Regions from separate parts of the Paenibacillus sp. FSL R7-0272 genome, predicted to be linked through region 2. Evidence: riboswitches for the same ligand, from Rfam matches in the RefSeq annotation. Region 2 holds a riboswitch; each other region holds the start of a gene.
The links. A riboswitch is a leader RNA that binds a small molecule or an ion and turns the genes downstream of it on or off. The one in region 2 is predicted to bind cyclic di-AMP.

Region 1 (10,399 bases), 700 kb from region 2:
CCCTTGCAGGTAAACTAGGCATTGTCACTGGAAGAGATTTAGCCCAAGCATGTCGTGAACGTTTCAGCGCTCCCGTCGTCATGATGTTATGGATTTTGTGTGAACTCGCTATAGCCGCTACCGATCTAGCTGAGGTTATCGGCTCAGCAATTGCCCTTAAGTTGCTGTTTAATATCCCCGTGCTATATGGTGTTATCATTACTGCAGTGGATGTCTTACTCATTCTGGTACTGCAAAATAAAGGCTTCCGTGCGCTGGAAATCCTCGTAATCATACTGATGGCAACCATTGCTCTATGTTTTGGCATCGACCTATTTTTGGCGAAACCGGATATGGGCGGTGTTCTTCACGGATTCGTTCCTAGCACCGAGATTTTGCAGAACCCGGCCATGCTGTATGTCGCGATTGCTATTGTCGGAGCTACCGTTATGCCGCACAATCTGTACCTGCATTCTTCCATTGTGCAGACCCGCCAGATTGAGCAAACCACTCAGGGCAAAAGAGAAGCTATCCGCTACACCACGATGGATTCAACCATTGCTTTGACGCTAGCTCTGTTCATTAACGCGGCCATCTTGATCGTATCTTCGGCAGTGTTCCACAGCGCCGGTATGACACAGGTCGCTGAAATTGCAGATGCGTATCATCTGCTAACCCCACTGCTTGGTACAACGATCGCCAGTGTCTTGTTCGGCGTAGCTTTGCTCGCATCCGGTCAGAACTCAACCCTTACAGGCACGCTCGCAGGACAGATCGTCATGGAAGGCTTCCTGAACATCCGTATCCCGGCGTGGTTGCGTAGACTGGTTACCCGACTGATTGCAATCATCCCTGCTGTTATCGTCACTGCTATTGCCGGTGAGCGCGGCACTGAAGAGTTGCTGATCTTGAGTCAGGTCATCCTGTCCCTGCAATTGCCATTCGCCGTCATCCCGCTTGTGATGTTCACAAGTGACAAAAAAAGCATGGGGCCTTTTGCAAACAAACTGTGGCTCAAAATCGTCTCTTGGACTATTGCCGCTATCATCGTTGTGCTGAATGTGTATTTAATCATCCAGACCATCATGCTGTTCTAAGCTTATATAAGTCAGACTAAAGATGTTTACACTTTCACTCCAATGACAGAATAACCTGGAGAGTAGCGGTTATCCCCAGATTTTTTGGATTCTTTTTCTCAAGTGGAAAATCTGGTGATGCGCGTATGCTTCCGATGTAGCTTTCTTTCAGAAAGCTTTCAGGCAAACGCTTTGCTTTTCCAGTTTTTTTCTGTCCTCTACGTTTATGTGTAAAAAGGAATTCAACTTATATAATTCCGTAATAAAAAAGGCTGATGTGCCACAGTGGGGGGCACATCAGCCTTTTGGTGTCTTTGAGTTGTTAAGCCACTCCAGACACAAAAAATCTGTAATCCGATCTCATCTAGCAGATCATTATATAGATTTGCCTGCATCCACATCCGGTATAAGCAGGGGCAAAAGTTCATCCAGCGATTCAACCGTCCAGTCTGCACGCTCGCCATCCGAAAGCTCTGGCTGGAACCTTCCGTACCCTTGCAAAATACGAATGGTGCGTAAGCCTAAACTACGTGCTGGCATAATATCATTATCAATTCGATCTCCAATCATAACCGCTTCTTCGGGCGCGCATCCAGCTTGCTTCAGAGCAACCGCATACAACTCCGGATCAGGCTTGGACACTCCTTCTTCTGCCGAACAGGCCAGGACATGGACATATTTACGAAGTCCGTAACTCTCCAGCCTTGCTTCAGTCCCAGGGCTCTGATTCGCAATGATGCCAATACGATAGTGATGCGAAAGCTGTTCAAGCACCTTGGTTGCAGAAGGAAACGGTTGCTCCAATTCTTTATGGAATTTCAGCTTGTCCTGAATCTGAATGCGGTGATCTTCATCATGAATATATGTACGTATGGCCACTTTCATGGGCCACTGTTCATAATTACAGTAACAGGTAGCAAACAGTTCTCTTACCGCCTCAATCTTTACTGGATAGCCATAATCATTCGCTTCCCGAACGAACTGCCCAATAATATCATCTACTGGCTCCCATTCGTCCACCAGCGTATCCCCCACATCAAAAAACAACCACTTCAATCCGGCAATATCCGGCACGCTGATTCCTCCTCGTAAGCTACAGGTTATCCCTCGCTTCTATACTACCGTACTGTTTCCATAAAAAAAGAAGACCCACGACAAGCATGAGTCTCCTCAAATTCCGTTAGTCTATACCTGCAATTATAACAGGCGTCTTACCTTGGATCAATGTCAATCACAAGCTGCTCACTTCAGCTTCCGGTTTATTGCAGCTATTAAGAAGGAACCCAACTTCTCCATTCAGTGAATACACAATTTTATCCGCGCCCATTCCACGATAAATCCCTTTAGGATGGCTCTGCTCCGTGATCACACACAAGGACTTCGATGTCCAGGAGCGACAAATTTGAAGATAGCGGCATGTCAAGTTCAGACTGTTCTCAAAAATAAATACATTGCCTACACTGCCTTGCGGCAAAAACCATTTCTCAGCAGCTGCTGTATTCATACGGATGACGTGTTCTACGCCAAGACGGCGAAGTTTGCGCTCCTCATCAGCACTGTTCGTCAGAACGGCAAATGGCATTTTTTTATACATCAGCAATTTCACAAATTTACGTCCTGCTTCATTTGGAGCGGTTACCAAAATCATCTCTTTATCCATTCTTCGTTCCTCCCTTGGCGTGAAAAGACAACAAAAAAGAAGCGTGGGGACCAAGGCCTCCGAAACGCTTCTTAAATAATCCATGACGAAAGCGCCATGAACCAGCGTGCGGTTTGTTGCCTCTCCCTTTAACGCTTACGAGGTTAGCTGACGGATTCGGGCGCGAGAGTCGCCCTATTTCCGGCTTTCACCGAAAAATTCACCCCATGAATGTCCGCTGCTGTCATACAGCCCATTCTGTTGGTTCCCCCGTTTTCCATCCACAATGAATGGAAACTCAGCGATTAAAACATCGTTCGTAAATCTTCATTATAAGACCGATCGATATTATCGTTTGTTTCGTTTTTCAGGTACAATTTAATTAAAATTCAAATTACGCTATGAATCATACACCCCGTGCCATGATCATGTAAAGTGCATACAGATCACCGAATCGCCAGATTTCCGGCAATAACCACCTATAATAACGCTTACAATGAGGTCATACGCTATCCTTCTCTTCCAAGCTATCTAATTCTCAACCGCACAAAAATTGATTCATGTATTTCTCATCCATTTTGGATTCCAGCAGGCGAATGGTTATAACAACGCTAAATCCAAATAAGTTTTGCATTATTTAATTGCTTAAAATATAATAAGTATATTAAGAATAACAGGATGGAGGCGTTCCCCATGTCAGTCTATGATTACAAAGTAAACACCCTTCGCGGACAAGAGATTGAGATGTCCCAATATCGCGGCAAAGTGTTGTTAATCGTGAATACCGCAAGCCAGTGCGGTCTCACCCCTCAATTCAAGGGTTTGCAAGAACTTCAGGATAAATTCCAGGATGCTCCGTTTGAAGTGCTTGGATTCCCAAGCAACCAATTCGCGCAGGAGAAGGGTTCTTCCGATGATATTGCTGAGTTTTGCCAGATGAATTATGGTGTAAGCTTCCCGATGTTTGAGAAAATTGACGTCAATGGTTCCAGCGCTCATCCGCTCTTCCAGCACATTTCTAAAGAAGCACCAGGCTTGCTCGGCTCCAAAGCAATAAAATGGAACTTCACCAAATTCCTTGTCGATCAGGACGGTAAAGTTGTGAAACGATATGCTCCGCAGACTACACCGGACAAAATCGAAGAGGATATTCAGAAGCTGATTAACCAATAAATGTAGACTTTCGAACAAACATATAAACAAAAACAAGCCACCTATAAAGCAAAGAGCCAGACACTGCTCAAGCTTTTGGGCGGCTTTTTTGCGTTCTCTCTTTTAACACATGCCCTCATCCTGAATAATTCGCCCTTGTTTGCTATATGAAAACAAAAAAAGAAGCTCTCCATCACGGAAAGCTTCTCTCGTAAATCTTCATATAATGCGGTCGAGAGGACTCGAACCTCCACGGGCATACGCCCACTACCCCCTCAAGATAGCGTGTCTGCCATTCCACCACGACCGCATGTCGTAAATTATCGGCAACAGAATTGATTATACCGGATTCTTAAACAAATGTAAAGTCCTTATTAATCACTTTATGAATGACATTTTACTACAACCGGCTTTACTCTAAATTGATAACAGTTCTTCTTCCCTTCCTATTCCACACCTCTTGCAAAATTCAGTCATATTTCCTCGAAAATTACATATCATTAATCTGATTCGGCAAAAGGCCAAAGGGACTTTAGACATAAATATATGACACAGATATAATTTATTATGTCATATTATATAACTCTAATTCTGCATAATATTTAATTAAGTTTTTATTTTCTCATAAATCATTGACAAAACACGGATATTTATGTGAATATATATATCATATAATTCGGATTTACACATTAAACTTAAGAAAAGATTATCATATGTAATTAAATATAACACAATAAAGCGCAGGAGGCGAAAGATCGTGAACCGTGGGAATAAGCTACTCGATTATGCGAAACTGCTTGATCCCTCTGTCCAAGTGGGAGGATTCACCCATTTCTTCGGCATGGACACCCACATCAAGGAAGGCACCATTCGGACAGCTGAGGAACTCGAATCATTTATGCGTTGCCAGTTACACCCCAGTCTCGTTCGTCTAGAAGGTATGGCTATCAAGGGGATTTACACCGCAACAGATCATAAGGATACATGGCGAATTGCCCTGATCGACAAACTTGTACATGTACAGCGAACCCCTCCTGAACTTAGAGAGCAAGCAGCAATCATAGGCAAACGTTTAATCAAACTGTCTCGCGCCTTGCATCCTTGGATCGACCTTAGCCCGCTTGAACAAATCTTCGTAAAATACAATTCAGTTGGTTGCCTCCCCACCGTTCACGCCTGGATCAACCACCACCTCGATATCCCCGTCGAAGAGGCGGTTCTCGGTTACTTACATTCAGCCATGAATGCATGCGTATCCGAAGCTTGCAAAGTTATCCCCCTAAATGAAAATGCCACTCGGGAACTGCTGGCTCGCCTGACCGCAGACCTTGAGAATGAATGGACTACTGTGAGCGCCTCCTCACCGGATGCACCCATGCATCCTACGTCCATGTCCATGAAGTCGTTATTCCCCAGCTTCCACATGCTTGGAGCAGGCCTGCACGCTTACAGAGCATAATTCCGCACTCCTCCTCGAAACCTCTTTTTCAGAGCACACCAAAAACACGCCGCAACTCCCCTTGCTGGCGTGTTTTTTTATTTTGTCCAATCAACAAAAAGGCGGACTTACGTCATTTTAATTCAAAAAATACACTTATTTCCGTATTTTTTAATTGTTAGATGACGAATTTACGTATATAATGGAACCAACAGCACGTATTTCTATCTATTTCACACGAAGAATGACCTGCTGAATACTATAAAATCCACTCAGGGGTGAACCCTATTGAACAAGAAGAAGCCAGTCACTCCGTTCGGATGGGCTATCAAACGACGGCTAACCGAACTTCAGGTCGATCAGAAAACCTTTTGCGAACAACATGATATTCCACCCTACCGTCTATCCAACCTTATTCACGGCACACGCAAAGCAACCCGATTCAGACATCAGGTCGCTGACATTTTGAACATACCAGAGGAACTGAGATAAGAACACTTTCATCCATCATAAGGAGGACTTCTCTCATGGGAACTATTACATCCGACCTGGAAAGCCTATCGTTCCAGGCGACCAATCATCAGTTGATCATTATTGATCATCAATGGATGATACGAAGCTGTAACCGGGCCTGGCAGCACGGACTTCATAAACTTTTCATACGCGCAGCCAGCCGCCACAATCATTACCTCCACCTGATGGAAGCATGGGCAGCACAACAAAAAAACCACTATCCAACCAAGTTCGCGAGGTATCTGAGGCATAACGTTATTCCTTTTAACAAAACCCATACATACGATATCTCTGTTATCACACCACACAACGAGGAGAAATGGTTTCGCGTAGAACTTACTCCCTTACAGAACGGACCTACGATAGATACCAACCTTGCTTTGGTCGCTCACACAGATATTACAGAACAGAAGAAGACAGAGCTTCAGCTGCGACAAGCCTTGACTGAAGCGCGCACCCTCCATGGACTGCTACCTATTTGTGCCGTTTGCAAACATATCAAGGATGAATCAGACAAATGGAACAGCGTTGAGTGCTATCTGGAAAAACACACTTCCGCCGAGTTTACACACGACATCTGCCCAGATTGCATCCGCCAGTTGTACCCCAAATACTCCAGTATTCTTGATCAGCATCACTAAACGGATATTTCTACAGAAAAAAAACCTCCCTACTGTCCCGGAAATCATTCCCTTGGGCACAGATGGAGGTTTTTTTATCAACCAGAGACACTTACGCCCCTTACTGCTCTGACTTATTTTCGTCTTCCACTTCAGGTTGGTAGCTATAGTTTCCGGAATCTTTACTCTCTTTGAATTTGCGATAACGAGTGAACTCGATATATTCACTAATAAAAGACTGTTCCACAGTCGATAATTCACTCTCTTGGCAATTCAATTGCCGCAACACGTTAAAAAAATAATCTTCCCGCTTTTCCCGCACAATGGCTTCCTTCGATAAACGCCCAATCATTAACCAGTCCAGACTCACATCAAAAAATGAAGCAATTTCAATGAGTTTATTTGTACTCGGGATTGATTTACCACGTTTCCAGTCACCCAAATTGCCTGTGCTTATCTTCAGCTGTTCACAGAAGGCCTTCTTTGTCATCCCTCTTTCGGCAATCAGGTGCTCAATTCGCTCATAGATTGACTTCATGCAAGAACCGCCTTCCAACCGTAATATCAACTTAAATGCCATATGATTGAATTATAGCACAATATTTCTGAATCCTCAGCCCTTTTATATCCAGGAAAAGCACTGTTCCAGTCATCTGGAGTATCGTCCGATAAATACATCAATCTGATTGGCCCGGTTCGCTGATTAAAGGTTCGTTTTAAACAACAACTTAGCATTCGCGAAAAAATAGAAAAAGACACCCTTAATTCCTTAAGGATGTCCCACTCTAAAATCTGATGCGGTCGAGAGGACTCGAACCTCCACGGGTATACACCCACTACCCCCTCAAGATAGCGTGTCTGCCATTCCACCACGACCGCATATAAAATTGTAAATGGTGAGCCATGAAGGGCTCGAACCTTCGACACCCTGATTAAAAGTCAGGTGCTCTACCAACTGAGCTAATGGCTCTCAATGTACCTTCACCTGATGTTATGCCATGCTTCATATCGGATGTTACAGAGCAGTGACTTTCAAAGAAATCCCTGATTAAAGACGAATCTCTTAACGGTGAAGAATGAGGTAATGCTATGACCCGTAGGGGATTCGAACCCCTGTTACCTCCGTGAAAGGGAGGTGTCTTAACCCCTTGACCAACGGGCCTTATGAACAATTTGTCTTCTTGGCGACAAGAATGAGTATATCACAGGGAAATAAAACAGTGCAACACTTTTTTTATATTTTTTTAAAACCCAAATTTTTGCTCGCATTCAAAAGTCATTTTTCTCAGCCAATCGGTCTACTTTTTGTCTCCTAATCTGGCTCCCTATTTACATCTCCTTATATCTAAAATCACATTCTTGTCATAACTGTACTTTAATTATGTAAATTAATGATTAAAAAACTTATAAAAACTTATTTTCACTTACAATATTGCAGATCGCATTATAATTACTTATAATTAAACTATAGTACAACGCACGGTCATCCATGAATATAAGGAGGCTTTACGTTTGTTTCAAGAAGAACGCATGCAACTCATTATCGAGCACCTGCGCAAGCATCATCGTATCTCGGCTGAAGAGATTGTATCTTTATTCGATGTCTCACGAGATACGGCACGCCGGGATCTGATTAAACTCGAAGAGCAGGAAGCCATTATTCGTACACGTGGTGGCGCAATCCTCCCTTCTCCCCCACAAGAGTTCAAATCGTATCAGGATCGGTTGAAGTATGTATCTGAGGAAAAAAGAGCCATTGGCAAACTCGCCGCTGCTCTCGTTCGTTCAGGAGAAACCATTATCCTGGATTCCTCCACAACGGTGCAGTCCTGCGCGGAGAATCTGAACGGGAAATCCTGCACTGTAATTACAAATTCCATTCACTCTGCTGATTCGTTATCCAAGCACACAGCAGTCCAGATTCGACTGTTAGGAGGCCGATTGGATAAGGAACAGCGTTATGTCTACGGTACACCGGTTATTGAGACACTCTCCCACTACTATGTGGATAAAGCCTTTATAGGCATTGGCGGTCTCACTATGGATGGTTTCAGTGCTTCCGAAGAGGAAGGCAAGATCAAACATCAAATGATGAAATCCGCCAAAAAAGTAATTATCCTCGCCGACCACTCCAAGATGGGCAAACGTTATGGTTATCGTTTTGCAGACTGGTCGCTGGTAGACGTATTAATTACAGATCAATGGCCGGATCAGGAATGGCTGGATTTTTTAAACGAACAAAAGGTTGAGATTCTAATCCCTGAACCCACACAAGATAAGGAGTTGTAAAGATATGAAGTTATTTGCTACCGATTTAGATGGAACTTTGTTGAATAGAGACAGCCAGATTAGCCGCGAGAATGCCGATGCCATCCAGAAAGCGCAACAGTCTGGTATGAAAGTAACCATTGCGACCGGACGCGTATATTCAGATGTTGTGGCAATTAGCCGCCAAGGCGGAATCAAAACACCGATTATCGGTTCCAACGGCGCTACCATTCATGATGAGAATGGAGAACGCTTATTCCACCTCCCTCTGGAACGTGAAACGGCCGCTTCTGTCATGCAATGGCTGGAAGATGAGCACATTTATTATGAAGCTTCAACTCAGATGGGCATATACGCTGCAATCAGTACTCATGAGACGATGCTCGCCGAATTGGAACGTGTCCTGGGATCAAAACCCGGTGAAGATATCGAGCGTATGATTCATTCGATCAAAAAACACTACGACAAAAAAGACTATCACCGCGTGAACAGCCATCTTGAAATTCCGGCAGAAGCTTGCATCTATAACATCATGGCCTTCTCGATGAATCCAGAAAAGGTGCAACGCGGACGTGAATATTTCTCCTCCAGAACCGATGTGGCAATGGTAGTCTCCTTTGAGCATAACTTTGAAATGCAACACCCGGATGTATCCAAAGGCAATGCCCTCTCCAAACTGGCGGAGCACTTGAACATTTCGATGAAAGACACAGCCGCGATCGGGGATAATTTTAATGATGTTTCCATGTTACAAATGGCTGGGCTAGGTATCGCAATGGGCAATGCCGAACCCGAAATTCGCTCCATGGCTAAAACAATCACACTGACCAATGTGGAGCATGGCGTCGCTCATGCGATTCATAGCCTGTTAGAAGGCAAACCGATCGCGCCTGAGGAAACCATTGTCTCGGAAGGCTGATAAGGTACCATTCAAAAGTTAGTAAAATTAGTAAAATCAAGAACAAGCACAGCAGTCTCGTTAACCGAGCCAGCCTGTGCTTGTTTTTTCGGTTCCGTAACATGCAAGGAGTGCAACTCTCACTTAACCTCTCACTCGACTTCTTATTCGGCCTCTTACTCGATCTCATCAGCCATTTATTTCTATGCCCGAAAATTCTCCCCTTGTCTCTCCCCAAGTCCGTAATAATGCCTGAAATTATAAATCAACGGATGCCATTGCTTCGGATCAATCTTATTGAAATCTGAAATTAAATGAGAATGTGCATGCACCTTCACCGCTTTCACTTCTACAATCGCCATATTCGGCGTATGCTCCGGGATACGTATATGTTGTACATCCGCTTCAATCTGAAGCGGACATTCAGCTATTTTATCTGGCGCTACTTGAACTGAACTTTGAGACGCCAGACCTACTGTCCTAAATTTATCTTGGCAAAACGTATATCCCATTTGTTTTTTAACTTCTGGCACGGGAGAGCTTCCCGTCAACCGCCCCAGTGCTTCAACTTTTCCCCACATCGAGTCATCCGGCAGATTAATAACGCATTCAGGATGATGACAGAGATTCTCATAAGCCTTGCCCTGTGTACCTATCCCCAGCACAAGACAATCCCCCAGCGCCCAAGAAGACGATAATGGGGAAAGATTCGTAGACCCATCTTCGTTTAAAGTACTAAGGATGATCACAGGGGTGCCATAGTATAAAATACTGGGATTAATCGTCTCGTGCTGATTCTCCCGAGCCGACTGGGTA
Region 2 (10,399 bases):
ATTCACTCCAGTTATGAGAGAGAGCTTATTTTGAATGGCCGTATAGAGCCTGACGGGCTGGAACATCAATTCCTGCAAGCCATCTATGGAGAGCTTGAGTATCGTGCCGAGCGTCTGCTAACGGTATCTGATTCATTCCGTCGATATTTGAGCCCGTATGTGAAACATCCAGAACGCATCGGCATTATTCCGAATGGTTTTGATGAGAAGCGGTTCAAACCGATTCCCCATGATAATGCGGTCCCGCAACTGGTAACGGTCTGCCGGCTTGTTCCCGCCAAGGGATTAGATATTTTGTTTAAAGCTTGTGCGGAGTTAAAGGATAGGGGACATGATTATGTACTTCATATTATTGGAGATGGACCAATTCGTCCCGATCTGGAAGAGCTCGCACAGCGTCTGGGAATTTATAATGAAACGATTTTTTATGGATATACGCTACATCCTGAAGAGTTTATGCCATTCTTTGATGTGTTTGTACTGCCATCGCGTGCAGAAGCCTTCGGTTCAGTGTTCGCCGAAGCGGCGCTTAGCTGTCTGGCGCTTGTAGGCACCGATGTGGGGGGAATCCCTGAACAGATTGAGGATGGTGTAAATGGACTGCTCGTACCACCTGAAGATCCAACTGCGCTGGCTGATGCCTTGGAAAAGGTCATGCTGGACCCGGCATATCGCTATGAACTGGCTCGTTCCGCTTGTGAAAAAGCCAAAACATTTTACTCGCTGGGAAGATCGGTGAATGATTTGAAAAAAATGTACTTGCAATTTCAGGCGTAAAACTGGGAGAGCAAATATATGAAACAAGCCGCTGTAGTGTGATACAGCGGCCTTTTTGTATATAACGGATTTTACAACAGCCAATCCTCTGGATTGTTTGCTAATTCCTGAACAGCATTCATGAACAATCCGGCATGGTAACCATCACAAACTGAGTGATGAACCTGTAGTGATAATGGTAAAAATATCGAATTACCTTTGTGGATGAATCCCCCTGCCGTAATTATGGGAAGAAGGTAACGGTTATTATTGTTGATATTTAAGTTAAATCCAGTAAAAGATGTCCAAGGAATCATCGAAAGGGAAAACACATTTTCAGGTATAGGTGTCTTGGGAAACAGCTTGCCTGAACGTTTATATTTTTCTACATCGATAATGTAGGCATCTTGAAACGTGTTGAAATCATCGGTAACACGAGTCCAAATGGCAGAGAACGACTCAGATGAGTGATCAAAGATGGTATAGAGCGGTTCTAGCATATCCCAATATCCCAGATCTCCATCCTTGTTGTAACCCGTTCTAAAAGCACGATTTGAGTTAACCACACTTGAAATTAAAAAGATAAATGCAGGATAGAATCGATATTCTTTTTGTTTGATGAGTTGATATACAGCAGTTACATCCATTTCATTGGTTAGGCTGAATGAAGTATTTTGATTCATATAGTGATGGAATGTGTCTGTTCTATTCCAAGTGTTAAAATCAATTTTGTTAAAATTCATTAGATGAGCCTCCTAAATTTTATCTAGAACGAATTTAGGAGGCCAAGTTGTCTGCTTTTTTCATCAGAACCCATCCTTAACTAAGATTTACTTTAAATTGTACCATAACTTTATCCATTTAAACGGCTTCAACCTCATATCTCCATCTTCAATTCATATTATTCCGACCACGAAATGTACCCCAACGATCCCTAATGAGCTTACCCGCCCAAAAGAGTGCCATGCATCCGAAAATGGGATAAAGAACGGATAAAAGGGAGCTGAATCCAAATTGGCTAAACGAGTAACATAGCATCATGATGACTAGTGTAATCAACCGGGGATGAACATCGATATGTTGTCTAAGTTGCAAAGTCATGCCGTAGATGTCGGCAACAAACGTTGTAAATATTTCCATAAAAATCAATGAGACATATACAGATTGCACTATCCATCCCAGTTGAAAAGCGATACTTCCCATAGGGATTTCAAACTGTACGATGCCTGGCATCTGGGCCGACATTGCAAAATGGGCTGCCATCAGCATAAAACCTACGCCAATCCCGCCTAGAATTCCGCCCCATTTTAATGTATTGCGATGACGAATCTGATTGCCTACAGGTACAAGTACCGCTTGAGCGAGCGCAAGGTTAAATGCGGTGTAAAGTAATGGGGAAATCCATACCTGAAACGGATTGCTATCTGTTGTCAGTGTGACAAAACGAAAGACACCCGGATGATGTAGCGTACTGAAAATCATAAGCAGGGACAACAGAAGCATCATGGGCACCACAATACTGTTCATTTGCAGAATAGCTTGCATTCCGCGTCCCAGAAGAAGATATGTACCGATCAAAGTGATGATCAAACCAGTTTGGTAGTGCAAACCCAGATGTTCCATAAAGACAGAACCCGCCCCGGCGAGCATGACGCTGTTTACACCGATCAGAACAATAAGAGTAATCCATGTGATCCATTTGCCAGCTTTGTGACCAAACAGATGTTTGTTAAGATCCTCATAGGAACGCGAACGGGTATCATGAGCAATAAGCATCATTTTGGTTCCGAGCCAGACAAAGAGCATGGTGGACAAAGTGATGGTGATTGTGGCCCACTTGCCATATTGGGTAAAAAACTGCAATATTTCCTGTCCTGTGGCAAAGCCGGCCCCGACAACAGTTCCGATGTATGTGAATGCAATCTGTAGCACCCGGAATACCTGTTTCATGTGTTTCCCCTTTCAGGTCCCGGGATTGTTGGACATGCGGGTACCATAGTACAAGTTATGCTTGACCAATGAAAGTCATGACTGCAGGATCGGATAACGGCTCTGAATGTTCAGGTTCTGTGGACTTAGGGTTGATTTCGCTTGAACTTGTAGCCGGATATATGATACTTTATACCTCATAGGATAGGCTTGGGAGGTCAAATCATGGACGTATTAAAACAACGAATTTTACAAGAGGGTGTCGTCATCTCGGATCAGGTATTGAAACTGGATGGTCTTCTGAACCATCAGATTGATCCTGCATTAACGATGGAGATGGGACGGGAGTTTGCTGCTCGTTTTCGCGAGAGTGGAGTTACTCGGGTGATTACGGTGGAATCATCAGGGATTCCGGTTGCTTTTGCCGCAGCACATGAACTGGGGGTACCTTTGGTATTTGCCCGCCGCAAAAAAACGCTTCTGGCCGATCCTGATGCCTACTGCGAACGTGTACCATCCTTTACGAAAGGAATCGTAACGGATATTATGGTGTCTCGCGAATACATTCACGAAAATGACCGCATTTTGTTCATTGATGACATTATTGCAAACGGAGATGCCGCCCGCGGCGTAATTAAAATTATTGAGCGTTCCGGCGCAGAACTTGTGGGATTTGGTGTTGTGGTGGAGAAGTGCTTCCAGGCTGGTGCTCGCACCATCCGTGAACAAGGGATTCCAGTAGAAGCTCTTGTACGCATTCGTTCACTGAATAATGGCACCGTGCAATTCGACGATAATGAAATGTGACTTTTTGAAGGAAATTGGGCCTAATTTTTGAAGTATGACTTTGCATGGCCTTAGATTTCCTTTATAATGGGGTTATGTTAGGGAGAGGAGGCAACACCATGGGGAACCAACCGGCAACAGAACAATTCTTTATTGATAAGCTGGCGGAATCGAAAGTTCATTTTGAACGTGCCCTGGATTGTAAACATACGGAATTCGATGACCTTTATCCCTATATGATTGAACATCCTCAATTTTTCTGGTACAAACGCTATGTTGCCTGGTCAGAATTACTGACGATTGTAGGCTTGTGTGAAGAGTTGTCCTTCTCTTGGAAAGAACAATTTACACCGCACCAAGTAGAGTACCTTGAAGAACGTGTGATGTCCGCCAAAGTGCTTGATTTTTGGTTCGAGAAGAACGACAGCAAAGAGCACGCGCAGCGGTAACTCTCAGTCGGGACATTTTTTTCGAATGACATGACAGTCCAATACAGTCACGTGAGACCTAAATGACTTTTCATTTAGGTCTCTTTTTGTAAAGAAATTTGAGTATAGGAGTTATGACATGATTAGTGATACAGAATTGGATGCCCTGCGTTTGTCAGGGGAGAAGGTAAGAGTAGTGCGGGATGAACTGGAGTCTAATGATGTAACGGGCATCGTGGTAGCCTGGGATGATGAGCAAGTACTTATTCGCAGGCAAAATCGCCGTGTTGTGAAGCTGGATCGGTCTTACCGTTATCAGCTGTTCAGTGAGCCTCGTCAAAGTGTTTTAAGTGAATAAATGACATGAGTGCTTAGCTTAACGGATTCACGTTACCGGAGCTCCTTCTAAGAGAATGTCTGCTACACTAAATGTTTGGAATTACCATCAGGATCAGGCATATTTGCGACGCACGCGAGAGAAGATAGGTACAGTGGAACAATTCGCTGTATTTACAGCCGAAAGGGTGTGTTGCAAGTCATGACATTGATGAATGATAAAGTTCATGCGTATAAGGATCAGATTGGCGCATTAAGCGACGTTCTCCCGGATGTGGTGAAATCATATCATGAGTTTACGGGAGAGTGCTTCCAGCCGGGTGTGCTTGACGCCAAAACCAAGCAGTTAATTGCGCTAGGTATCGGTTTGTTTGCTAATAACGAAGTGTGCACGTTCTATCATGTGGAGGAAGCCCGGTCCAAGGGAGCGACCGATCAGGAGATCATGGAGACGGTAGCTGTTGCTGGTGCAGTGGGCGGCGGACATGCTCTGTCACAGGGAGCAATGAGGGTGCAGAAGGCGCTCCATTAGTGGATGAAGCAAAAGGTCATACCGCTCTTTTATAGAGCGGTATGACCTTTTTTTAAAGTTCATCATTACTTTCTTTACTGTTTGATTTCTTGTTGTACTTGTCTACATCTGCAAATTGCTCCATGATGGAGTATTTTGCACTATACATTATTCTGGATCTTCCTGTGTCATATTCGATGTTTGAGCGATCATTTTCCCAAAGATAAATAAGGGAGTTAGCAAAGGTTTCGATCTTCGGCTCACCATATTTCTGAGTAAGCTCTGCGAGGATTTCATCGGATTCTTGGCTGCTTAACGTGTCAAAATGATAAAATGCCTGTCGCAGTAAGAAGTCATCCAATGGATATGAACTTGCTGCAGTTTTCATTTCTTCTATTCTCTGATCCATAAGCTTGTAAATTTCTTCTTTCCTTGATTCTGTCGTTTCTGGATTTTCCAATTCCTTAAGCAATGTATTACTTTCGTTCATTAGATCCTGGCGGCTTGTATTATCTAAAAGATCAATAAAAACGTATGTAGCGTCAGCTTTTTTACCAAGAACAATTAGATTAGAGTATGTAATGCTTTTTTCATGTTCATAAAAGTTGTCCTCTTCATAAGTAGCGTTCCCATTCTTTTTTTCAGTTGAAATGACCTTGTCGATCTTGGTGCCCCAAGAAAAATCTCGAAAATCGTTTGCATTCCCGTTACTGCAACCTAGGATTGTGAATACTAAAGCAGCAAAACTTAAAACGAACATCATCTTCTTCATTTTTTGTCTGTTCTCCTTTCATGTCCTTAAATATTTTACAGGATTTGAGGGAAGCAATTGAAGACAAAAAATGGATATAAAAAAGAAGCACCTTTGTGGCTGCTTCTTTCTTTAACATGTAGCATTAAAGTTTACCCAACATTTTGTTGTACATAAATTGACCTGTCACCCGTCTTGCGGTTACATAACGATCATTGAAATACGGATTGGACAACTTGGTGATGCTGACACCTTTGCTGCTGGAGGCATGTGCGAATTGACCTCCACCGATGTATACTCCTGTATGTGAGATGCCTCTACCTGTTGTGTTGAAGAAGACCAGATCTCCTGTACGAATGCTTGCTTTGGAGACAGGTGTTCCGGCTTTCGCTTGTTGTTGCGACGTGCGAGGGAGCTCAATGCTATATTTGTTGAAAAGATATCTCATAAACCCGGAACAATCGAAGCCGGCCATGGTTGTGCCGCCCCATTTGTACGGGATGCCTGTCATATTGTTAACCATCGTATTAATTGTGCTTGCCTCTGTGCTTGTTGCCCCGGATGTAAATAGTACAGCAGCCCCAAAAATGGAAATAATCAGTTTTTTCAAAATCAATGTTCTCCCTTCGATGCCTACGGAGTTAGCTAAGGGTTCGGTAGAAGGTTCCCTATATTTCCTATGTATAAGAATAATTCACCCAAAATGGTTCCCCCGTTTTCAATCCTGAAACTCGGCAAATGAATAATTAAGTTTTTGTAACTATTTGAAACTATATTGCATAAATGCGTAATTGTCAAACCTGTTTAAAGGTGTTCATTTAGCCTCAATGTTAGCGGAATTATCGATTTTAGTTATCATTTTGTTGAAATTAGGGAGTTAAAGATTACAAAAAAGTCATTTGTGTTTCATATGAGAGAACTTGGATAATAAACAAGATTGTTATGAGCTAAAAAGGAAACCATTCTGTTTAACAAATTTTTTTGGTTTGTTGCATATATTGACAAAAATATATTTATTGCATATTATAACCATATTAAATACATAATTTGTATTTAAATTGTTTTCATTGGAATATATGTGATATAAGTAATCAAATTTGTAAATGGGGAGAGTGTTGTCGAGTGAAAGCAAAAAAATTAGTAACATTTGTACTGGCGTGTTCTATGGTATTCTCCGTAGCGGGAATGGCTATCCTTCCTGTACCGACCGTATCGGCTGCTGATGCTTCCGGTACAACGGCGAGTATGTCTGATATCTTAAAGAATCAGCGCCCCGATGGAGGCTGGAGAAAAGATTACAGTCAGACGTCAGGTGAATGGGCCAAATCAACGATCGATAACAAAGCTACATACTCAGAAATCAGAAGGCTAGCAAGTGAATTCAAAAAAACAAATGATCCGCGATACTCTGCTGCAGCGGTCAAGGGCATCAACTTTTTGCTTAATATGCAGTACTCCAATGGGGGTTGGCCTCAAGTCTATCAAAGTTCCGGCTATCATAAACATATTACCTATAATGATGATGCGATGATTAATGTGCTGTACATGCTTGATGAAGTCGCAGGACGTAAGGGGAACTTCTCCTTTATCGACAGTTCTCTTGCAAATCGTAGTAAAAATGCAGTTTCCAAAGGAGTCGATGCTATCCTGAATACCCAGGTGGTATCGGGTGGGAAGTTAACGGCTTGGGGACAACAGCATGATTCCAGTTCACTTAGACCTGCGGGAGCCAGAATCTATGAAGTGCCTTCATTAACTGCAGGTGAAAGCGTAAACATTGTGAAGTTTCTGAAAACGAGACCGGCTAATTCAAGAATTACTGCATCTATCAAAGGTGCCGAAGCCTGGTTTAATAAAGTGAAAATTACAGGATATCGGTATGAGAGAGCGAATGGGGATAGCCGAATTATTGCTGATTCCAGTGCATCACCGATTTGGGCACGTTTCTATGAACTCGGTACGGACAAACCGATCTTTGTGGGACGTGATGGCGTTGTGAAATATAAGCTGAGCGATATAGAAAAGGAAAGAAGAGGCGGTTATGCATGGTACGGCAACTGGCCGTCCAAGCTGTAGAAAATGGTTTATTTAACCGAATTTTCTAATAAGTCCACTACTTACGGATATATAAGTTTAATTTGAAGCAGGCCTGATAAGTGCGAATCGGATACATATCTGTTTCGCACTTATTTGGTGATGAATAGATGTGTTGACATGTTAAACTACGCGTGGTATATTATTTCTTGTCGCCGATAATGATTGGAAAGACACAATATATGCGGTCGTGGCGGAATTGGCAGACGCGCACGGTTCAGGTCCGTGTGGGCTAACCCCCCGTGGAGGTTCGAGTCCTCTCGACCGCATTAGATAGAAAAAGACCTCTTAGCAATAGCCTAAGGGGTCTTTTTCTATCTAATGATATAAAGAACAATCAACAGTCTTTAATTACAGTATTGTCTCAAAATAGACGAGTAGAGCAACTTAGGTCTATTCCATATGGGAGCTTGGCTACTTTTTGCCCAGCTAAAAAAGAAAAAGGTTTAGAATCAGATAACTTATGATGCTGCTGTCACCGTAATGTTATCAATGTTCGGTCCCTCTGTACCTGTTGTTACGATTCGGAGTGTATTCGTACCTGAATTCATAGGTACTTGAATTGTTTTTTCGCCCCAAGTAGACCAGCTTCCTGTTTGAGTAAAGGGCTCATTACTGAGTACTTTTGTGCCATTAACATAAATATCTAGAGTCCGCGTACCACTTTCCAAAGCGTAACGAAACTTTACATTTTTGGTGCCTGTGATTGTGTTATTGATATCATTCCATTGGATTGCGGAGCCTGTATAAGCGTTGAAGTTAACATATCCAGAACCGGTGAAGCCCGGATAAGCTGTTTCAATGACTGCATCCGTAAGTGTTGTTCCTGTTTCGGCCTCATATGTGGTGCCCGTGCCTACATTGCCGCCACCGTTGCCGCCAGTAATATTAGCAACAAATGTTGTTACACTCTGTGCTGGGAGTTGAGCTGTGAATGCGCCATTGGAAACGTTAATTGGTGCAAGACTTGCCAGATTACGACTGCTGTCTGTTACATATGAAGATACAGTGGACGCATTGCCATTTTGCAACACAAAGCGTTGACTTTTTGCCGAAGTGCTGCGGTTAATGGCTACGATGACGACCTTGTTATCACCTTTGTAAGCGGACACGTAAGTATTTGTATCCGGATTTTTGGAAGCATCTACTCTGACATAGCCTGGGCGAACAAATTTGGAGAAATGGGCCATATTGTATCCGCGCTTACTGATTGTACCGTCTTCCTTCATTGGTCCATATTGCCTGCGGATATACCACCATACATAGGCTTGGAAGTCGCCTTCAACCATGGCATTATGCATGTGGTAGGAGACGTCTAAGGCTTCCGGCCAGCGGTCAGCGGAATTGTTGTCACTGTTTGGATAGTACACTTCGGTCATCCAAAGCTCTTTGCCAGCTCCCTTTTGTTTGAAAAGAGGATAGGCAAAATTGTTGACCTGTGTTCCATACAAATGTGCTCCCAAAATGTCCATGTTAGCAAGTGCTTGTGGATCATTCAGGATTGGGTCGGATATGTTTTTCAGGTATTGGAAGGATTCTGGAGCCATGACTTTGGTACCTTGGATGCTACCTGCATTTTCTTTCATGAAACGCAGGATTTCCTGTGGAGTCCACCAGGTCCAGTCATGGGCATAATCCGGTTCATTTTGAACGGATATGGCATACAGATTCACGCCGTTATTTTTCATAAATGTTACAAAGTCATTCAGATGTTGTGCGTAAGCAGCGTATTTGTCATAACGTAACCGCTTAGCATTGGTATCACCATTTCGATTAAACGTCTCAACCATGCTGCTTGGAGGGTTCCAAGGCGAGGCAAAAACGATAGCTCCCTTTTCAATCGCACGTTTGGCTGTAGCAACTTCAAGAGCCCAATTATTGGGGTTCGGGTCTACCCAGATTCGGAGTACAGAGAATCCTAGCTGATTCTGATCATTTCCGAAAGCGGTTTCACGTTGTGCTGCAGTTAAGTCACCAACCCAGACCGGATGGTTGATACCACCAAAGCCACGGATTACTTGTTTTTCCGAGGATAAGTTGATGTTGGCGTCACTTGCTGCAGATACGTTGGTTGGAGTTAACATTAGGGGGAGGGCAGTTAAGCAGGCTAACAACAGGTTGACTGATTTTTTAAATTTAAACTTCATCTTCAATGTGTTCACTCTCCTCAATATAAGTGACTTGCGAAAGCCTGGACAAGAAAAATAAATTTCTCGGCATAACTTCGAAAAGGGAGGCATCACATCCTCTCAGAAATGATTGGGATAGATCTTTTGACAAAAAAAGGATTTGTTTTGTAAATTCTACTATATTATTCCTGTGAAAAATACCCGATATATTGCAGTTGTTTGTAATTTTTTATGTTTTTTTGACTCGAATGCTATTTTCATAGGATAACAGCGCTGTTTAAAATTTATGTCAACCGGTTGACATGTTGAATCATCAGCGTTTATGATAAAGCTGTATTCAAAATGTAAACGCATTCATAACAAACATCAGGGGGGAAGTTAAGAAATGAAAAAGACATGGGTACCGTTTGTTGGCGTATTGATACTGATGTTGGTCATTACCGCCTGTTCCTCGGGTAAAACAACGGATTCTTCAGCAAAGGATTCTGACAAACAGGCTGGAGGGGCTACAAAAGAGGTGAAATTGACCTTTTTTAATACCTCCGCAGAAGTCAACGGTGTTTTTGAGAAATTGTTCAAGACGTATCATGAGCTGCATCCTGAGGTAACCATTGAGCTTATTCCTACCCCGATTGGTGGAGCACAGCTGGAAAAGTTCCAATCCTTGCTTGCTTCAGGC
Region 3 (10,399 bases), 1.4 Mb from region 2:
TATTTTCGTACTGTTTCATAAGTGCAGCAAGTTCGTCCTCAACAGCCGTATCCTTACCAAGTTTCTCAAATTCCTCGTCAAGTGATTTGCCTTTGGAAGACATTTCGTTGCTTGCTTCAGCCTGAGCTTCCATCTGCATCATTTTCTCTTCCATACGTTTCAAGCCCGCACTCGCCGTATCTGAGCTAAATCCGTTCAGCGCTTTGTTGATTTCGGTTTGTGCTTTGGCTGCGTTATAACGAGCAACCAGCGTTTCGCGCTTGTTTTTCATCTGTGTCAATTGTTTGCGCATCTCATCGAGTTTGCCACGAAGATTGTCTGCGGACGCTTTGTTTTGATCGTAGCTGGCTTTGTATTCCACCATTTTCTCTTCCGCTGCTTTCTTCTCTTCCAAAGCGCGACGAGCAAGGTCCATGTTCTGTGCACGAGCTGCCGTGTGAGCCTGCTCTTCACGTTTCTTCACAAGTGCTTCCTGTTCCTCGAACAATTGCTTGAACTTCTTCTCGATTGCGATTTGTGCGGCTACTGCTTTCTCAGCATCTTCCAGATCCTCTTGCATGTCACGGATATATTGATCCGTCATCTTGATTGGATCTTCAGCTTTGTCGATAATTGCATTGATGTTAGACATTGTCAGGTCACGTAATCTTTTAAAAATAGACATTAGGTTATTCCTCCCAGTGGATTGTGCATTGTATATAAAGATACATACGTTACAATCTGCAACTCGTTTCAATTTTACAAAAAAAAATTAAAACTTGATGACAACCTCTAATATAAGGAGGATTACCTCTGAAGGTTATGCTTATCCAGGCACGTGTCGTTTATCCTATAAGGTGACCGATTACCAAAACATTACTCTGACTTCTTATTCAAATGTTCATCCACAAGTCTCTCTGCAGTCATTACGATCTCGTCGATCTGCACTCGTGTAATGCTGTCAAAATGTATGCCCATAATAACGGTTACCGTAACTTTCAGTTGCAGGGCCGCCTTGCGGGCTAGCCGCTCACATAACTCTTGTTCCTTGTGTCCCGGGATATGTACCGTTGTTCCACTAACCCGATCATGGTCAACATAGAATGTAGCTACAGCCCCGATATGAGCTTTACCACCCGTAACCAGAAATACCTTGTCCTGTCCTGCCTCAAAAACCTCTAAACGAATGGATTTCAAATCATATGTACTCATCGTCTCTCCACCTATCCTTCTCTATATGTTATATATGGTGGAATTATGCCTTTCATGACCTGATGATGCAATGAAACTTCTCACACACGCATAAAAGAAACAGGCAACGGGCATACCATAGAGAACGCAATTTTGGAAAAAGGAGGCCGTTAACATGCGAATACGCCTCGTCATGCTCGCACTCGTTACTATTATATGCTCTGGGGTTTATACAGCTCCTTTAGCCCCTGCGCCTGTGTCTGCTGCTTCATCTGAGGAACCTTCTTCAACCCTCAGTGATACACCGGCGTCTGGGTCAGATGTTAAAGAAGAACAGTTGACTCTAGGTCAACTTCGTCAAAAATACGCGGATACGTTCAAAACCAATGGCCCTTCCACCAAACAAGTTGCGCTGACTTTTGATGATGTACCTGATCCAAGATTTACACCGCAGGTACTTGATGTATTAAAAAAATATAAGGTTCGTGCTACTTTTTTTGTTGTTGGCAGCCGTGCGGAGAAACACCCGGACTTGGTGAAACGGATGGTGAAAGAAGGACATATCGTTGGCAATCACAGCTACAATCATCCTGAATTCAGCAAATTATCAATGACTGCCTTTCGCAAACAAATACTACATACCGGCGATATCATTCACCGCCTGACGGGGTATACGCCCAAAATGATTCGTCCTCCGTATGGGGACATTAACGAAGAACAGTTGAGATGGGCTGCAAAACAGCATTACAGCATCGTGAATTGGAATGTGGATTCTCTCGATTGGAAGGGACTAGACAAGGAAAAGGTAAAACATAATATTCTCACCGCGGTGAAACCTGGTTCCATCGTATTACAACATGCTGGCGGCGGTACAGGTTCGAACCTGAAAGGTACAGTAGAGGCTTTGCCTGAGGTTATTGAGGAATTGCGAAACCGAGGATATGAATTAGTTACATTGGACGAGATGCTTAAACTGCCAAAAGAGAAACAATAATTGAAAGAACAGGGTGTCCCTCTACGTCGTCATGAATTATGCCTATCATGATTACGCAAGAAAGAACACCCTGTTTATTAATGCTCAATTCAACTTATGACCTCACATCCATAAATGAGAGGGTTTAAGCCTTATTTTAAAATGTACAACTCAATATCCTGAAAACCAAACGAACTAACGAACTGTTTGCTTCCAGGGATAAAGATGTCAATACGATTTCCCTTGATCGCGCTACCTGCATCCAAAGCCGTTGCTACGAAAGCCTGTTTCGGCAATCCAGGGTGTGTATGCCCTGTCACTAATACCTTGGTTCCAAAAGGGATAACCTTGGGATCCACTGCGATTGTGCCGAGTTCGAGCGGGTTGCCAAAATAATCAACGGGGCCCCATCCACCATTCTCGGAAGCATCTGCGGAATACGCTGTTGCTTTAACACTAAGCGTTTTGCTATAGTCGAATGTTTTCCCCCAAGCCTGTACCACTTTATTATCTGTATTCACGTCCAGGCTTGCAGCAGTCACCGTTTTTTCCTGCGACTTCGCTTGAACTGGTGCCGCTTCTACTTTGTTTTCGTTACCTGGGATTGTAATTTTCAAACCACCATAGATGTTATAAGGTGAGATGTCTTTATTCGTTTTAATTAATGTGTTCATATCAACGCCGTATTGCTTGGATAAGGTGAAGAAGGTATCCCCTTCTTTGGCCACATGAACGGAATCCGCGTGAGCCGGAACGGCTTGAATGAATAGAATGGATGTCAGTAGTGCGATGGCTGTTTTGGCTAAACGTTTCTTGTTATGCATGGTCTTCCTCCCTCATGATGCCTGCGAAGTTAGTTGTCGGATTCGGATGGAGGAACCCACCCTATAGGCTGTACGTGACATGCTGAAGCATTATGTATTCCTAATTCACCCCAAGCAGCATATTTCTCAAATCATTAACTATGTCTGCATTGTTACGTCCCCCGCACTTCCGCTTCGGAAGTTTCGGCAGTCTTGAATATATCACAAATTTGTAACCTTAAGCTGTAGTAAATGTTTCCATTTGGCGTTTTAATTCATTTTACAGGTAACAGAAAAGTTACTTTTTCAGCTCTACCTTTTCTGCAAACAACAAAAAAGCGTCACCGGATCTTTCGATCCGATAACGCCGTTATTCATTTGATTCTATATACGGAATGGCATGAATTAAAGTACTTTTGCAAGAAAGTCTCGCGTACGCGGATGTTTTGGCGCACCAAACACTTCATCCGGGGTACCTTCCTCAACGATGACGCCGCCGTCCATGAACAGAATGCGGTCTCCCACCTCACGCGCAAAACCCATCTCATGCGTTACAATGACCATCGTCATTCCGCCTTCAGCAAGCCGTTTCATGACTTCCAATACCTCTCCGACCATCTCCGGATCAAGGGCCGATGTTGGCTCGTCAAACAGCATCACATGCGGCTGCATCGCGAGTGCTCTTGCAATGGCAATCCGTTGCTTTTGACCACCGGACAGCTGGTTAGGATATACATCTTTTTTGTCCGCCAAACCGACTGTCTTCAGGAGATCCTCGGCAATTTTGTTAGCCTCATCCGTGGATTGTTTCTTCACCTTGATTGGAGCAATCGTAATATTTTGCTGAACCGTTTTATGAGGGAACAGATTAAAATGCTGGAACACCATGCCCATCTTCTCACGTGTAGCATTAATGTTATGCTTCGGATCGGTTATCGAAACACCTTCGAAATCGATCTGTCCCGATGATGGCTGTTCCAACAGGTTCAGACAACGCAGAAATGTACTTTTACCCGAACCGGAAGGACCAATAACTACAACAACCTCACCTTTGCCGATCGTTACGTCGATGCCTTTCAGGACATCATTTTTACCATATGATTTGTGTAATTGCCTAACGTCTATCACTTGCACCCAACTTCCTTTCCAATCGTCCGAGCAGCTTGGACAGAATAAATGTCATCACAAAGTAAATGGCTGCCGCAATAATGAACGGGTTCAGACCCTGGAATGTGAGATTTTTGACTACACTTGCTTGATACATAATATCCACCATACCGATGACCGAAATAATGGATGATTCTTTAATGATCGTTACGAACTCGTTACCGATGGCTGGCAAAACGGCCTTGAAGGCCTGTGGCAGAATAATGTAACGCATCGCTGCGCCTCTGCCCATACCTAATGAACGGGCTGCTTCCAGTTGACCACGATCAACGCCTTGAATACCGGCACGGAAAATCTCGGCGAGATACGCACCGCTGTTAATGGAAAGCGTCATAATCCCTGCTTGAAGTGCTGAGAAGTTAATGCCAAAAGTTAGCGACACCCCGTAATAGATAATCATAAGTTGTACCAGCATTGGCGTCCCGCGGATCACCTCTACATAAGTTGTACCAATCCAGCGAAGAATCGCCATATTATGAAGACGGAACAGGCAAATAATCAGACCGATGATGACCCCGAATATTACGCCTAGCGCCGACAACAGGAGCGTGTAACCGATACCTGTTGCATATAAGCCTTTGTATTCCCAGAACAATTGAAAAATGTTTTGAGATTTATTGACTTTGTCAGCCATCAGGAGACTTGCTTCTGTAACCATCTGGTTGATCTTATCTTCGCTTTTCAAGCGGTCCAAGGTTTTGTTTACAGAGGCTAATAACTCCGTATTGCCCTTACGAATCCCGACAGCGGCTTCAGCCTGTTCTTCGTCAGGAACTGCTGCCGCAAGACCGATAATGTCATCCAGGTAACCAGCGGCTACGGTATCTTCTACAATAGCTGCGTCAACGCGTTTCGTTTGCAGTTGTAGCACGATGTCGGAGATTTTATCCAGTGAAGTCAGCTTTGCACCAGGAATCTTCTGTCCGATGGTTTCTTGAATGGATCCTTTTTGCACGCCAATCTTGACATTTTCCAGTGATTTCATGTCCGGATATTTGTCTTTGTCGACATTACGAACCATAATCACTTGTTTGGATTTGTAATACGTATCTGAAAAATCAATGCTTTTCTTACGCTCATCTGTCGGCGTCATGCCGGAGACGACCAAGTCTACACGACCACTCTGAAGTGCGGGCAAAAGTCCGTCGAAGCCCATATCCTCGATAACGAGTTCAGCTCCAAGATCCGCCGCAATTTCTTTGGCAATCGCAATATCAAATCCGACGATTTCGTCTTTACCATTGATGACTTTGTGGAACTCATACGGTGCAAAATCGGCACTTGTACCGAGCACCAGTTTTTTACCGCCTGAGCTGTTATCTGTCGTTCCACTGGCCAGTGCCGCAGGTGCAGCCGCCGTCAGAAAAAGAAGGAACGTTAACAACATTACGGTATAACGACTTATTAATTTCAACCTTGTTCTCCCCTTACAATGCTATAATTACGATTACATACTGATTCGTCAGTCATGTTGATGACTGAGTCATTATAAAGTACAATGCATGATTATGCAATGCATTTTCAAGATCAAATCTTGACTTGTTTCTGAAAAAATACTACAAACATGTTATACTCATGGAGTTATTTTCATTTTTGCCTAAGGAGTTTAGCCATGACAACAAATAAAACCCAAATTTTTAACGTTATTGATCAATATGCTTCCCGTTTCAAAGACATTTCATCATATATCGGGGCTCATCCTGAACTTGGGAATGAGGAATATCTTGCTTCTGCCCGTTTGAAGGAAGAATTGTCTTATCATGGCTTCGAAGTACAAGCTCCGATTCTCGGACTGGAAACGGCTTTCATCGGTACTTATGCTTCGAGCAAGTCAGGCCCGAGCATTGCCCTACTATGTGAATATGATGCTTTGCCCGAAATTGGTCATGCTTGCGGACACCACCTGATCTGCATGATGAGCCTTGGCGCAGCCGTTGGGCTGAAAGCCATAGTGGACGAAGTCGGCGGAACGATCAAGGTGTTTGGTACACCTGCAGAGGAGACACGCGGGGCTAAAGTTCCGATGGCGGAAGCGGGGTTATTCGACGACTGTGATGTCGCACTGATGGCCCATCCATTCTATGCTTATGAAAAATCAGGCAGCTCCCTTGCAATCGATGCCGTACAATTCGAGTTCCATGGTAAATCCTCACATGCGGCAGCCAGCCCACATGAAGGTATTAATGCCCTCGATGCGGTTATCCAAACGTTCACCGGAATTAATGCCTTTAGACAGCAGGTGAAAAGCAACGTCCGTATTCACGGCATCATAAATAGCGGTGGACAAGCTGCTAACATTATCCCGGACTATGCTTCTGCTCAGTTTTACGTGCGTGCCGCCACACGCAAAGAACTGAACGTGCTAACCGAACGTGTCATTCAGATTGCACAAGGCGCTGCACTTCAGACCGGATGTAAACTCGTGACATCCAACTACGAAACATCCTATGATGAGATGGTCACGAATGAGACCTTCTCTGACGCGTTCAGTCAGAATTTAATGGAACTTGGCATTCCGCAGCAAGAAATCGTCAGTGGAAACGACCATGGTTCGATGGATATCGGTAATGTTTCCTTGAGATGCCCAGCGATTCACCCTTATATCCGTGTCGTTGATGAAGTTCATACCCTGCATTCTATTGAATTCCGTGATTTGGCGTTGCAGGAACGCGCTCTGGATGGCATGATTTTAGGAGCCAAAGCGCTCGCTGCTACAGCTTATGATGTTCTAAGCAAGCCAGAACTGATGCAAGCCATCCGTAAGGAATTTGACCAAATTACTCGCTAAGTGATTCCGGAGTAACAACAAAAGCCGCAGTTATTAAACTGCGGCACTCCATACGAAAATCGAAATAAAACCTTACTCTTAGATCACACCTGAATTCGACGATAAATATCCATATATTCTTCAGCCGATACATCCCAGCTGTATTCCCCGCTCATTGCATTTTTCACAATTTTTTTCCACTCAGCCGATTTACGATAGAACTCTTCTGCACGGCGAATGGTATTCATCATGTCATGTGCGTTAAAACTTGTAAACGAGAAGCCGTTACCTTCTCCTGTGAACTCATTGTAAGCTTGAACCGTATCGTTTAATCCCCCTGTTTCCCTTACGAGTGGTACACTGCCATAACGCAATGCCAGCAACTGGCTAATTCCGCACGGCTCAAATTTGGATGGCATCAGGAAGATGTCACTGCCCGCATAGAAACGACGAGATAATCCGTCATTGAATGTAATCTGTGCAGACATTTTTAGTGGATACCGGTTAGCCGCCTCTCTGAACCAATGTTCATAAGCTGAATCTCCAGTCCCCAGCACGGCGAATTGAATGTCATCGTAGTAGAGCAGTTCATCCAGAACCCGACATACCAGATCAAGTCCTTTGGAATCAACGAGCCTGGTCACCATGACCATCAGGGGTGCATCTGGACGCACCGGAAGTCCCAGTTCTTTTTGCAATTCAATTTTATTTTCGATTTTTTTGGACAAACTTGATCTGAATTTGACTGCAATTTTATTGTCCGTTGCCGGGTTATAACTTTTGGTATCAATGCCGTTCACAATACCGCTGAAGCGATCACCAAGCGAACTTAGTAATCCGTCCAGCCCATACCCATAATAAGATGTCTGCACTTCTCGAGCATAGGTTGGGCTCACCGTTGTCACATGATCAGAATACACAATACCTGATTTTAAGAAATTGACATTCCCATAATATTCGGCGCCTTCCATCGTAAAATACCGATCATCAAGCTCCAAAATTTCGCTGAACAACTGGTGTGGAAATACACCTTGATACAACAAATTATGTATGGTGAATACCGTTCGGATTTCACTATAGAACGCATCATGGGCATAGTGAGCCTTGAGCAACAACGGAATCATACCTGCATGCCAGTCATGTGTGTGTAGAACGTCTGGTTTAAAATCCAGCTGTGGAAGCACCTCGAGTACAGCGCGGTTGAAAAATGCAAATCGCTCGCCATCATCCATGTACCCATAAACGCCATCCCGTGCAAAATAATACTCATTGTCAATAAAATAAACTGGAATTCCTTCATACTCCAGCATCTCAATGCCACAATAGGCTCTACGCCAACCAAGCGGAACATCCGTCACGAGCACGGGTTTCATAGCTTCTTTGTATTCTTCAGGTATCCCTTTATATTTCGGCAAAATCACGCGTACATCTGCTCCGTTATTTTTCAACGCTTGCGGCAGAGCACCGATAACGTCAGCCAGACCTCCCGTTTTGATAAACGGATGGGCCTCTGCTGCTGCAAATAAAATATTCATGCTTTTGTCCCCCTATTCGGTTTAAGCGTGCTGTTCCCTTTTTTTTCTGTATTTTTTTCAGTCTTTTTTCTTGATTTCACGGAAGCGCTACCTTCAGCGATGGGCTCCGTTTTCCGGCGTGTATTCTTTTTTAAAATAACGATACTTAGCGGTGGTAAGTCCAGTTCCAGGCTGTTTGCATGCCCGTGAAATGGAATCTTTTCCGTAGGGATCAGCATATCATTAATTATCCCTGAACCACCGTAATCCGAATGATCACTATTTAATATTTCGGTATACATACCGGGACGCATGACGCCAATCCGGTAACGCTCCCTTTTGACAGGCTGAAAGTTAATGAGCACAAGGAGTGTATCCGCAGGTTTTTTTCCTTTGCGTACATATGAAATGACACTTTGGCCCTGGTCATCCGGAGTGATCCACTCATAACCGTCAAAGGAATGATCAAGCTCCCACAAAGCTTTTTCACGGACGTACAACTCAGATAGCTCGCGCTCGAACTTGTGCAGGTTGCGGTGACTATCATAGTCCAGCAAAAACCAGTCCAACTGATCTTCATCTTTCCATTCGATGAACTGTCCAAACTCTCCACCCATGAACAACAGCTTTTTGCCTGGAAATGTCATGAAATAACCGAGAAACGCGCGCATACCCGCAAATTTTTGCTCATAACTTCCTGGCATTTTGTTCAAAAGGGACTTTTTACCATGCACTACCTCGTCATGAGACAGAGGAAGCACATAATTTTCAGAAAAGGAGTATACCACCGGAAATGTCAGCAAATGATGTTTGGAAGCACGTTCATGAAAATCAGATTCCATGTAATCTAACGTATCATTCATCCAGCCCATGTTCCACTTATAGTTAAAACCCAGACCACCTTTGTCCACTGGCATGGTAACCATTGGCCATGCACTGGATTCTTCAGCCATCATTAAAGCATAAGGATAATATTCGAAAACAGTTGTGTTCAACTGTTGTAAAAAAGCGACAGCTTCTTTATTCTCCAGGCCACCTTCATCGTTCGTACGATATTGACCTGGCTGCTTTTCGAAATCAAGACGAAGCATACTCGTCACCGCATCAACACGAAGTCCATCAAAATGATACATTTCCATCCAGTACAGTGCGTTCGAAATAAGGAATGAGCGAACCTCAGGTTTGGAATAATCAAAACTAAGCGTTCCCCAGCCCGGCTTCTCGGCTAACATTGGATCTGCGTACTCGAACAAAGGTGTACCATCAAACAAACGTAGGCCATGCGCATCTTTGGCAAAATGAGCTGGCACCCAATCCAGTAATACACCAATACCCGCCTGATGTAGTGTATCCACCAGATACATCAGATCTTTGGGTTGCCCGTAGCGGCTTGTAGGAGCGTAAAAACCCGTATTTTGGTATCCCCATGACAGGTCATATGGATGCTCACTAAGGGGCATCATTTCAACGTGGGTATAATTCATCTCAAGCAAATAAGGAACGAGCAAATCCGCCATCTCACGATAACTATACTGGCTCCCATCGCCCTTGCGCTTCCAGGTACCCAGATGCATTTCATAAATATGTAAAGGTTTGTTGTACATTGAGCGTTGTTTACGCCTCCATGCACCGTCATTCCATTTGTAACCTTCAATGGAACTTGTGATTGACGCCGTTCGAGGACGAACTTCTGCCTCAAATGCATACGGATCCGCTTTGAGAATTTCAGTCCCATCTTCCGTTAAAATGCGAAATTTGTATAAAGTACCTTCTTCGATTCCCGGAATAAAACGACTCCAAAATCCAGATTCGGGTATCTTATATAAAGGTTCCTTTTCCCCTTGCCATCCATTACGGTCCAGAGCCAGTCCCACCTCTACGGCATTGGGTGCCCATACGGTAAAACGGAATCCTTGACGGTGATCGCGAGTCTCAGGATGCGCGCCCAACATTCGATAACTGTGATGAAGATTACCTTCATGAAATAAATAAATAAGATCAGATA

Region 1: another riboswitch for cyclic di-AMP. It lies ahead of MKY23_RS06750 (hypothetical protein); the one in region 2 lies ahead of MKY23_RS10140 (C40 family peptidase).
Region 3: another riboswitch for cyclic di-AMP. It lies ahead of MKY23_RS16225 (3D domain-containing protein); the one in region 2 lies ahead of MKY23_RS10140 (C40 family peptidase).

Annotation. Positions count from the first base shown of each region.
Region 1 covers NZ_CP150221.1:1,560,717-1,571,115, reverse strand. Annotated here, with positions in the region: gene MKY23_RS06760 (Nramp family divalent metal transporter) at 1-1,076, shown strand, start outside; gene MKY23_RS06755 (HAD family hydrolase) at 1,431-2,129, opposite strand; gene MKY23_RS06750 (hypothetical protein) at 2,287-2,715, opposite strand; cyclic di-AMP (ydaO/yuaA leader) riboswitch at 2,833-3,008, opposite strand; gene MKY23_RS06745 (glutathione peroxidase) at 3,388-3,867, shown strand; tRNA gene MKY23_RS06740 (tRNA-Leu) at 4,074-4,156, opposite strand; gene MKY23_RS06735 (urease accessory UreF family protein) at 4,604-5,305, shown strand; gene MKY23_RS06730 (Rha family transcriptional regulator) at 5,573-5,776, shown strand; gene MKY23_RS06725 (hypothetical protein) at 5,812-6,438, shown strand; gene MKY23_RS06720 (helix-turn-helix domain-containing protein) at 6,539-6,955, opposite strand; tRNA gene MKY23_RS06715 (tRNA-Leu) at 7,214-7,296, opposite strand; tRNA gene MKY23_RS06710 (tRNA-Lys) at 7,312-7,387, opposite strand; tRNA gene MKY23_RS06705 (tRNA-Glu) at 7,508-7,579, opposite strand; gene MKY23_RS06700 (DeoR/GlpR family DNA-binding transcription regulator) at 7,930-8,706, shown strand; gene MKY23_RS06695 (Cof-type HAD-IIB family hydrolase) at 8,711-9,604, shown strand; gene MKY23_RS06690 (flavin reductase family protein) at 9,787-10,399, opposite strand, start outside.
Region 2 covers NZ_CP150221.1:2,264,610-2,275,008, forward strand. Annotated here, with positions in the region: gene MKY23_RS10100 (glycosyltransferase family 4 protein) at 1-777, shown strand, start outside; gene catA (type A chloramphenicol O-acetyltransferase) at 849-1,499, opposite strand; gene MKY23_RS10110 (hypothetical protein) at 1,648-2,706, opposite strand; gene MKY23_RS10115 (xanthine phosphoribosyltransferase) at 2,911-3,492, shown strand; gene MKY23_RS10120 (hypothetical protein) at 3,591-3,920, shown strand; gene MKY23_RS10125 (hypothetical protein) at 4,039-4,257, shown strand; gene MKY23_RS10130 (carboxymuconolactone decarboxylase family protein) at 4,438-4,767, shown strand; gene MKY23_RS10135 (hypothetical protein) at 4,820-5,518, opposite strand; gene MKY23_RS10140 (C40 family peptidase) at 5,643-6,107, opposite strand; cyclic di-AMP (ydaO/yuaA leader) riboswitch at 6,113-6,244, opposite strand; gene pelA (pectate lyase) at 6,620-7,573, shown strand; tRNA gene MKY23_RS10150 (tRNA-Leu) at 7,776-7,860, shown strand; gene MKY23_RS10155 (carbohydrate-binding protein) at 8,053-9,738, opposite strand; gene MKY23_RS10160 (ABC transporter substrate-binding protein) at 10,106-10,399, shown strand, end outside.
Region 3 covers NZ_CP150221.1:3,675,629-3,686,027, forward strand. Annotated here, with positions in the region: gene MKY23_RS16210 (PspA/IM30 family protein) at 1-664, opposite strand, end outside; gene MKY23_RS16215 (hypothetical protein) at 856-1,191, opposite strand; gene MKY23_RS16220 (polysaccharide deacetylase family protein) at 1,346-2,164, shown strand; gene MKY23_RS16225 (3D domain-containing protein) at 2,296-2,967, opposite strand; cyclic di-AMP (ydaO/yuaA leader) riboswitch at 2,970-3,166, opposite strand; gene MKY23_RS16230 (amino acid ABC transporter ATP-binding protein) at 3,352-4,074, opposite strand; gene MKY23_RS16235 (ABC transporter substrate-binding protein/permease) at 4,061-5,527, opposite strand; gene MKY23_RS16240 (M20 family metallopeptidase) at 5,726-6,901, shown strand; gene glgA (glycogen synthase GlgA) at 6,985-8,415, opposite strand; gene glgB (1,4-alpha-glucan branching protein GlgB) at 8,412-10,399, opposite strand, start outside.